Regions from separate parts of the Streptomyces halobius genome, predicted to be linked through region 1. Evidence: riboswitches for the same ligand, from Rfam matches in the RefSeq annotation. Region 1 holds a riboswitch; the other holds the start of a gene.
What was found. Region 1 has a riboswitch for cobalamin ahead of K9S39_RS01240 (ABC transporter substrate-binding protein). Riboswitches for the same ligand answer to the same signal wherever they lie in the genome.
Positions count from the first base shown of each region.

Region 2: another riboswitch for cobalamin. It lies ahead of K9S39_RS33510 (cobalamin biosynthesis protein); the one in region 1 lies ahead of K9S39_RS01240 (ABC transporter substrate-binding protein).

Region 1 is NZ_CP086322.1:294,792-298,020, reverse strand. It holds gene K9S39_RS41890 (S10 family serine carboxypeptidase-like protein) at 1-152, shown strand, start outside; partial or broken gene K9S39_RS42645 (DUF4158 domain-containing protein) at 286-703, opposite strand; cobalamin riboswitch at 1,265-1,432, shown strand; gene K9S39_RS01240 (ABC transporter substrate-binding protein) at 1,462-3,105, shown strand; gene K9S39_RS01235 (ABC transporter permease) at 3,102-3,229, shown strand, end outside.
Region 2 is NZ_CP086322.1:7,397,829-7,401,057, reverse strand. It holds gene K9S39_RS33520 (substrate-binding domain-containing protein) at 1-471, opposite strand, end outside; gene K9S39_RS33515 (hypothetical protein) at 656-1,111, opposite strand; cobalamin riboswitch at 1,320-1,473, shown strand; gene K9S39_RS33510 (cobalamin biosynthesis protein) at 1,638-2,639, shown strand; gene K9S39_RS33505 (cobyric acid synthase) at 2,636-3,229, shown strand, end outside.

The DNA.
Region 1 (3,229 bases):
TGCCTGACTCCGGACACCAGGTACCGGCGTTCCAGCCGCGGATCTGCCGGGAGATGCTCTACAACTGGCTCTTCGACCGTCCCTTCCCCGGCTACGACCCGCAGCAGCCGCTCAAGCAGCGCAACGGCAACGTCGGCCTGCGAAGGGGATGAACGCACCCGCACTGGCCGCCCGGGAACCGTCCCGGGCGGCCACGGTCCAGGCGGCTTCTCCTGCGGCCCTCGTGCGGAAGACCGACCCAACTGACCGACCGTATCCGGACCTTCGCCCAGCTTTGACACACCCCAGGCGGCCGAGCTGGAACGCCGGGATCTCATCCACCGGCTCCAGCGCGCGGGCGAACGCGGTGCCCGTCGTCTTCGTCGGCGGCCGGCGCAGCCGCTCCAGCTCCGAGTACCGCCTGACCTCCGTCGTTGTCAGCGTGGCCACCAGGTCCCCGGGCAGTGCCGGGTCCGCCCGGCGGGCGGCCTTCGCGACCGTGGCGTGCAGCCGCTTCTCCGCGACAACCCCTGGCCTCGGCCACCTGCCGGGCCAGCAAGCTCACCCCCGGGCAGCAGCACCCGGTGACGGCGCAGCCGGCCCACCGCCAGGTTGAACAAGGCCACCGGCCCCTCGGCATGCGTTCACGCCCTCCATGCAGGAACGTACGGAACTGCCGGCCCCACTCGGCGTCCTCGTACGGGTGGTAGCCGTACGCGTCGCGGTCGCCTCGCGCAGACGGTCGATGGTGGCTGTCAGGTCGTCCTGTGCGCCTCGGAATGCGCGCGAGGCGCATGTGGTCGAGAACCACCTCGATCGCACGTCGGAGGCGAGGAAGCAGGCCGCGGCGGGCGATCGGGGCGAGCCGGCCGTCTGCCAGCCACCCTGAGAGTCTGTGGATCTGAGCGGCGGATGCCGCTGACGTCGGCGGTCCCCGGGGCTCGGTTTCCACCGGTCGAGGTACGGGAGGTCGCCGACCGCGTGGTCGCGCTCGCGACGGGTACGACTGCGGATCATCGGGGCGCTGCTGTGACACTTGCCGCGCTCCGGGCGCCGGGCGCGCGTGGTGGGCTCGGCCCCGGCCACCGGTGTATGCGCCATGGGCGCGGTTGCAGCGGGCGGGAGCACTCGGGGGGCGCAGAGGATCGGCCGGGGGCGGCCGCCCGCCTGGACACCATCGTCGCCGAGGTGGTGCTGCGGATGCCGGGTTCCGGCTTGTCCCGCTCTGGTCGGAAACTGCAAGGGCAGGTGAGCACGGACACTCCCCATGGACCGGCTGGGCTGGCTATGTTGTTCGTGCCGCGGTTACGGGAAACCGGTGTGAATCCGGTGCGGTCCCGCCACTGTGACCAGGGAGCTCCCCTGCATCCGTGTCACTGCGCCCAGGGCGTGGGAAGGCGTGGGGGAGCGGTGAGCTGGAAGCCAGGAGACCGGCCGTGGTGCAAGCCCGTTGGTTCCACGAGGATGGAGACAGGGTCCACCATGTTCGGTCCTGCCCGGGCGCGCCTCGCGCTGCCCAGTTCACTTGCACATTCCCCCGCACCTCAGACCGGTCGGCAGATCGACCGGCGCGCGTTCCTGCACGGGCTGGCGGTCGCCTCGTCCGGTCTCGTCCTCGGCGGTGGTCTGACCGCGTGCACCTCCGGACAGTCCTCGCCCACCGGTGCGGGGGAGCCCCGGCGCGGGGGCCGACTGCGCGCGGTGGTCTCGGGTGCCAGCTCCAGCGATGACACGCTGCACCCCTTTGTCGCCGGGTCGTGGGGCGCTGGCATCGTGATGAAGAACCTCTTCGACAAGCTGTGCGCGTACAAGGACGATCTCACCGTCACCAACCGGCTCGCGGAGTCGATCGAACCGAACTCCGACGGCTCGCTGTGGACCGTCAGGCTCCGGGACGGCGTCGAGTGGCACGACGGCAAGCCGCTGTCGGCCGACGACCTGATGTACTCCGTCAGGTATCTGCTCGACCCGAAGTCCTCCTTCACGGGTGCCAAGGACCTCGCGATGGTGGACGTCGACGGGCTGCGCAAGGTGGACCGGCGCACCGTGGCCGTTCCGATGCGCCGGCCCATCGCCGACCTGCCCTCGTTGCTCGCGGGCTGGTACGTCTACGTCATCCAGGACGGCACGACTGCGTTCGACAACGACCATCCGCCGGTCGGCACCGGCCCGTTCCGGTTCGACCGGTGGAGCCCGGGGGACCGGGTACGGCTGACCCGGAACGACTCCTACTGGGAGAGCGGCCGCCCCTACCTCGACGAGCTGGAGATCATCTTCATCACCAAGGCCGACACCCGGCTCAACGCGCTGCTCGGCGGCGACGCCGATGTCGCGCACGAGCTGGCCTGGGCGCAGGCCGCGGCTCAGGAGCGGACGGGCCGGGTCCAGGTCGTGACGTCGCCGGTCGGCCGTATGCAGAGCTTCAACATGATGGTCGACCAGAAGCCGTTTACCGACCCGCATGTGCGTGAGGCCCTGAAGCTGGCGGTGGACCGCCAGGAGATCGTGGACACGGCGTACTCCGGCTACGCCGACGTGGGCAACGACCTGTACGGGTTGGGCGCTCCGCTCTACAACGACGATCTGCCGCAGCGCCGCTACGACCCGGACAAGGCGAAGTCGCTGCTGCGTAAGGCCGGCAAGGAAAGGCTGACCGTCACCCTGCACACCTCTGATGTCACCCCCGGCATGCTGGAGGCCGCGACCCTCTACGCCGAGCAGGCCAAGCGCGCGGGAATCACCATCAAGCTGGAGAAGTCACCGGCCGACTCGTACTGGTCGGAGGTGTGGGCCAAGAAGCCCTTCGCGCAGAGCGGCTGGGGCAACTACGCGCTCGACTGGTTCTACGGGCAGACGTTGCTGTCCACCTCGGACAGCAACGAGACCGGCTGGCGCCGCCGGGACTGGGACAAGCGGTTCTTCGCCGCGCGCGCCACCATGGATCCCGGCCTGCGGGCGCAGCGCTACGCCGATCTGCAGCAGGAGCTGTGGCAGGACGGCGGGTACATCATCCACTCGTTCGTGAAGTGGATCGACGGTGCACACCACAAGGTCGGCGGCGTCCGCGGCGCCCCGCCGGCTTCCGACGGCTGGGGCAGCTACCGCGATGTCTGGCTCGGCGCGTGACCGGCCATGCGCACCCGTTGCTCACCGCGTGCACCCGTCGGCTGCTGGCCGCGGCGGGGGTGACGGGCGCCGCCACGGTGCTGGTGTTCGCCGGGACGGAACTGCTCCCCGGCGACGCGGCCGA
Region 2 (3,229 bases), 7.1 Mb from region 1:
CGACCACAGCAGTTCCGTGCTGCCCGCGTACTGGCTGCCCGGGGCGGAGAGCCGCCCCTCGACATCCCGGACGGGCCCGGCGTCGGGCGTGCTCCCGGCGCCGATCCGGGAGCCGTCACCCGCGAGATAGAGGCCGAGGGTGTGCAGCAGGCCGGTGCCGGACAGCACCGGGCTGGGGCGCAGCAGCTTGAGCGCGGCATGATCACCGTCGCTCCCGGTGAGCAGCTCCCGCCAGGAGGCGCCGACCTGTTCGACGTCGGCCGGCCGCGCGTCCGCCGGGAATCCGACAACCAGCGGGGAGTACGCGACGGGGCCGGTGTTGCGCAGGGGCGCCGGGGAGGCGTCGGCGGGGATCCCGCGGCGGGCCTCCTCGTAGTCGGCGGTGGATTCGGGGATCCACAGGTCGGGTCGCGGTCCGGGTCGGTGCGGCGGGTCGACGCATGCCGCATTCCACGATCGGCACCGCGGCACGGGTGAAGAGGCTGCCGCCGGCCGGTTCGTCGCCGCTGAAGATACGGCGGGTGGGCTGCGCGGCCATCAGCAGCGACATGGGTTCACGGCGGGACTGGAAGGTTTCGTCGGCATTGCCGGAGTAACAGCACTCCAGGACGAACACGATCCGGTCGGCCCGCCGCGTTGTCGAGGCAGGACGGCATTATGTCCTGCCAGGAGACGGTCTTGTGGCGGGCCGGGTGGCCGAGACGCCGACCATCAGCTGCAGATCGCCGTCGTCCGAGCCGACCCACCCGTGCCCCGAGAAGTGCACCAGCAGCAGTCCGCGCGCCTCTTGGGCGACGGCGTCCAGCCGCTGCTCCAGCTCCCACGGCTCCTGGGGCCGGCAGATGACGACCTCGTCATCTGTCAACAGATCGGTGCCGGGAGCGATCAGCACCCGCTTGAGTTCCTCGGCACCGCCCTTCGACGGACGCGTTTCGCGCGCGGCGACATGTGCCGCGTCCGCCGGCCCCGGCCGGACCGTCCAGTCGTGCGGCTGATGCCGCAGCCAAGGCTCGCGCTCCAGCCACGCCTTGAGATCCTCGATGTCCTGGTGCGGATTGTCCGTACCCGTGATCCGGATGCGGATCTCCTGACGGTCAGCGCTCTGCGGCATCCCTCGGGCCCCTTCCGGCGCGGCCCCCTCGCCGTGCCGTGCACCGACAGTGACGTGGAATCAGGTGCGTGGGCACCCTTCCGTGACACGACCGCCACCCTGTGGCATCTGCCACACCTTCCGTCACAGGGCTGCGTCGCAGGTCAGGGGCGAGTTGACGGGCCTTCGCGGACCGTGGTGGACTGCCCGGGCCATTCGGCGACAGTTGAGGAAGTCCGGTGAGAATCCGGCGCGGTCCCGCCACTGTCACCGGGGAGCGTTCCTCCAGCGAAGGCCACGGTCCGCCACGCGTCCGCCCGCGGGGCCGGGTGCGTACGGACTGGAAGGCCGGGGGAAACGCCGATCCGGGGAGCCAGGAGACTCTGGTCGCCGACACGTCGAGCCAGGGCGCGGACCCTGAGTGAGGACATATCGCCCATGCCCGGCCGCAGTTCGAGATCTGCTCTGGCTTCTGTCCCCCTTGCTCTGACCTGCGTGCCCCCTGCCGTCGCCGCGGCCCTCCGAGGCCGGACGGCGGTCTGAGCCGGTGCGCGGCGAACACGCGGCCTACGCGTGCGGCGCGACCCTCGGCTTTCTCGGCGACCTGCTCGCGGCGGACCCCCGGCGCGGCCATCCGGTGGCCGCGTTCGGCCGCGCCGCCGGCGCCGTCGAGCACCGGCTGTGGCGCGATCACCGCGGATACGGTGCGGCACACACGGCGCTCTGCGCGGGCGGCGCTGCGGCCGCTGCCGCGCTGCTGCACCGCGCGGTGCGGCACCGCCCCGGCGCCCGGGTCGCGCTGACCGCGGCCACGGTCTGGGCGGTGCTGGGCGGCACCTCGCTCGGCCGGGAGGCGCGCGCCGTCGGCGGTGCGCTGGCGGCGGGTGACCTGGACGTGGCGCGGGAACGGCTGCCGCATCTGTGCGGGCGGGATCCACAGGCGCTGGACGGGCCGCAGATGGCCCGCGCGGTGGTGGAGTCGGTCGCCGAGAACACCTCGGACGCGGTGGTGGGCGCCCTGGTGTGGGGCGCGTTGGGCGGTGTGCCCGGAATGGTGGCGTTCCGCGCGGTGAACACCCTGGACGCGATGGTGGGCCACAGGTCGCGGCGCTACCGCCGGTTCGGCTGGGCCTCGGCGCGGCTCGACGATGTGGTCGGCTGGCCCGGCTCCCGGCTGACCGCCGCCCTGACGGTGCTCGCGGGTCCCGACCGGCGCGGCGCGCTGCGGGCCTGGCGGGCCGACGGAAGCGCGCACCCCAGCCCCAACGCGGGCCCGGTGGAAGCGTCGTTCGCGGGGGCGCTGGGCGTACGGCTGGGCGGCACGCTGGCGTACGGCGGGCGGGTGGAACACCGTCCGGTACTCAACGGCGGGGCGCGCCCGCCGGGCGTATCCGATATCGACCGGGCGGTCCGGCTCTCGCGGCGGGTGGGCGCGCTGGCGCTGGCGACGACGGTCGCGGGCCGGCTGGCGGTCGGCGCGGCGCGACGGACCGCCGTCGCCGCGCGGAGCACCGGTGCGGGCTCCCGGCAGACGAGGAGGACCCGGTGAACGGGCGGTGGAAGAGGTCCGGCGGGGCCGTCGGCGGTGGCCTGCTGGTCGCCGGTACGACGTCCGACGCGGGCAAGAGCGTGGTCACGGCGGGCATCTGCCGCTGGCTGGTCCGGCAGGGCGTACGGGTGGCGCCGTTCAAGGCGCAGAACATGTCGCTGAACTCGTTCGTGACGCACGAGGGTGCGGAGATCGGGCGGGCCCAGGCGATGCAGGCCGCCGCGGCGCGGGTGGAGCCGACCGCGCTGATGAATCCGGTGCTGCTCAAGCCGGGCAGCGACCGCAGCAGCCAGGTGGTGCTGCTGGGCAAGCCGGTGGGGGAGTTGAGTGCGCGCGGCTACCATGCGGGCCGGCAGGAGCAGTTGCTCGGCACCGTCGCGGAGTGCCTGGAGGAGCTTCGGGGCACGTATGACGCGGTGATCTGCGAAGGGGCCGGGAGTCCGGCGGAGATCAACCTCCGGCGCACCGACATCGTCAACATGGGTATCGCGCGGGCGGCGCGACTGCCGGTCGTCGTGGTCGGCGACATCGACCGCGGCGGGGTCTTCGCGTCCTTCTTCGGGACGACGGCGCTGCTCGGTCCCGAGGAC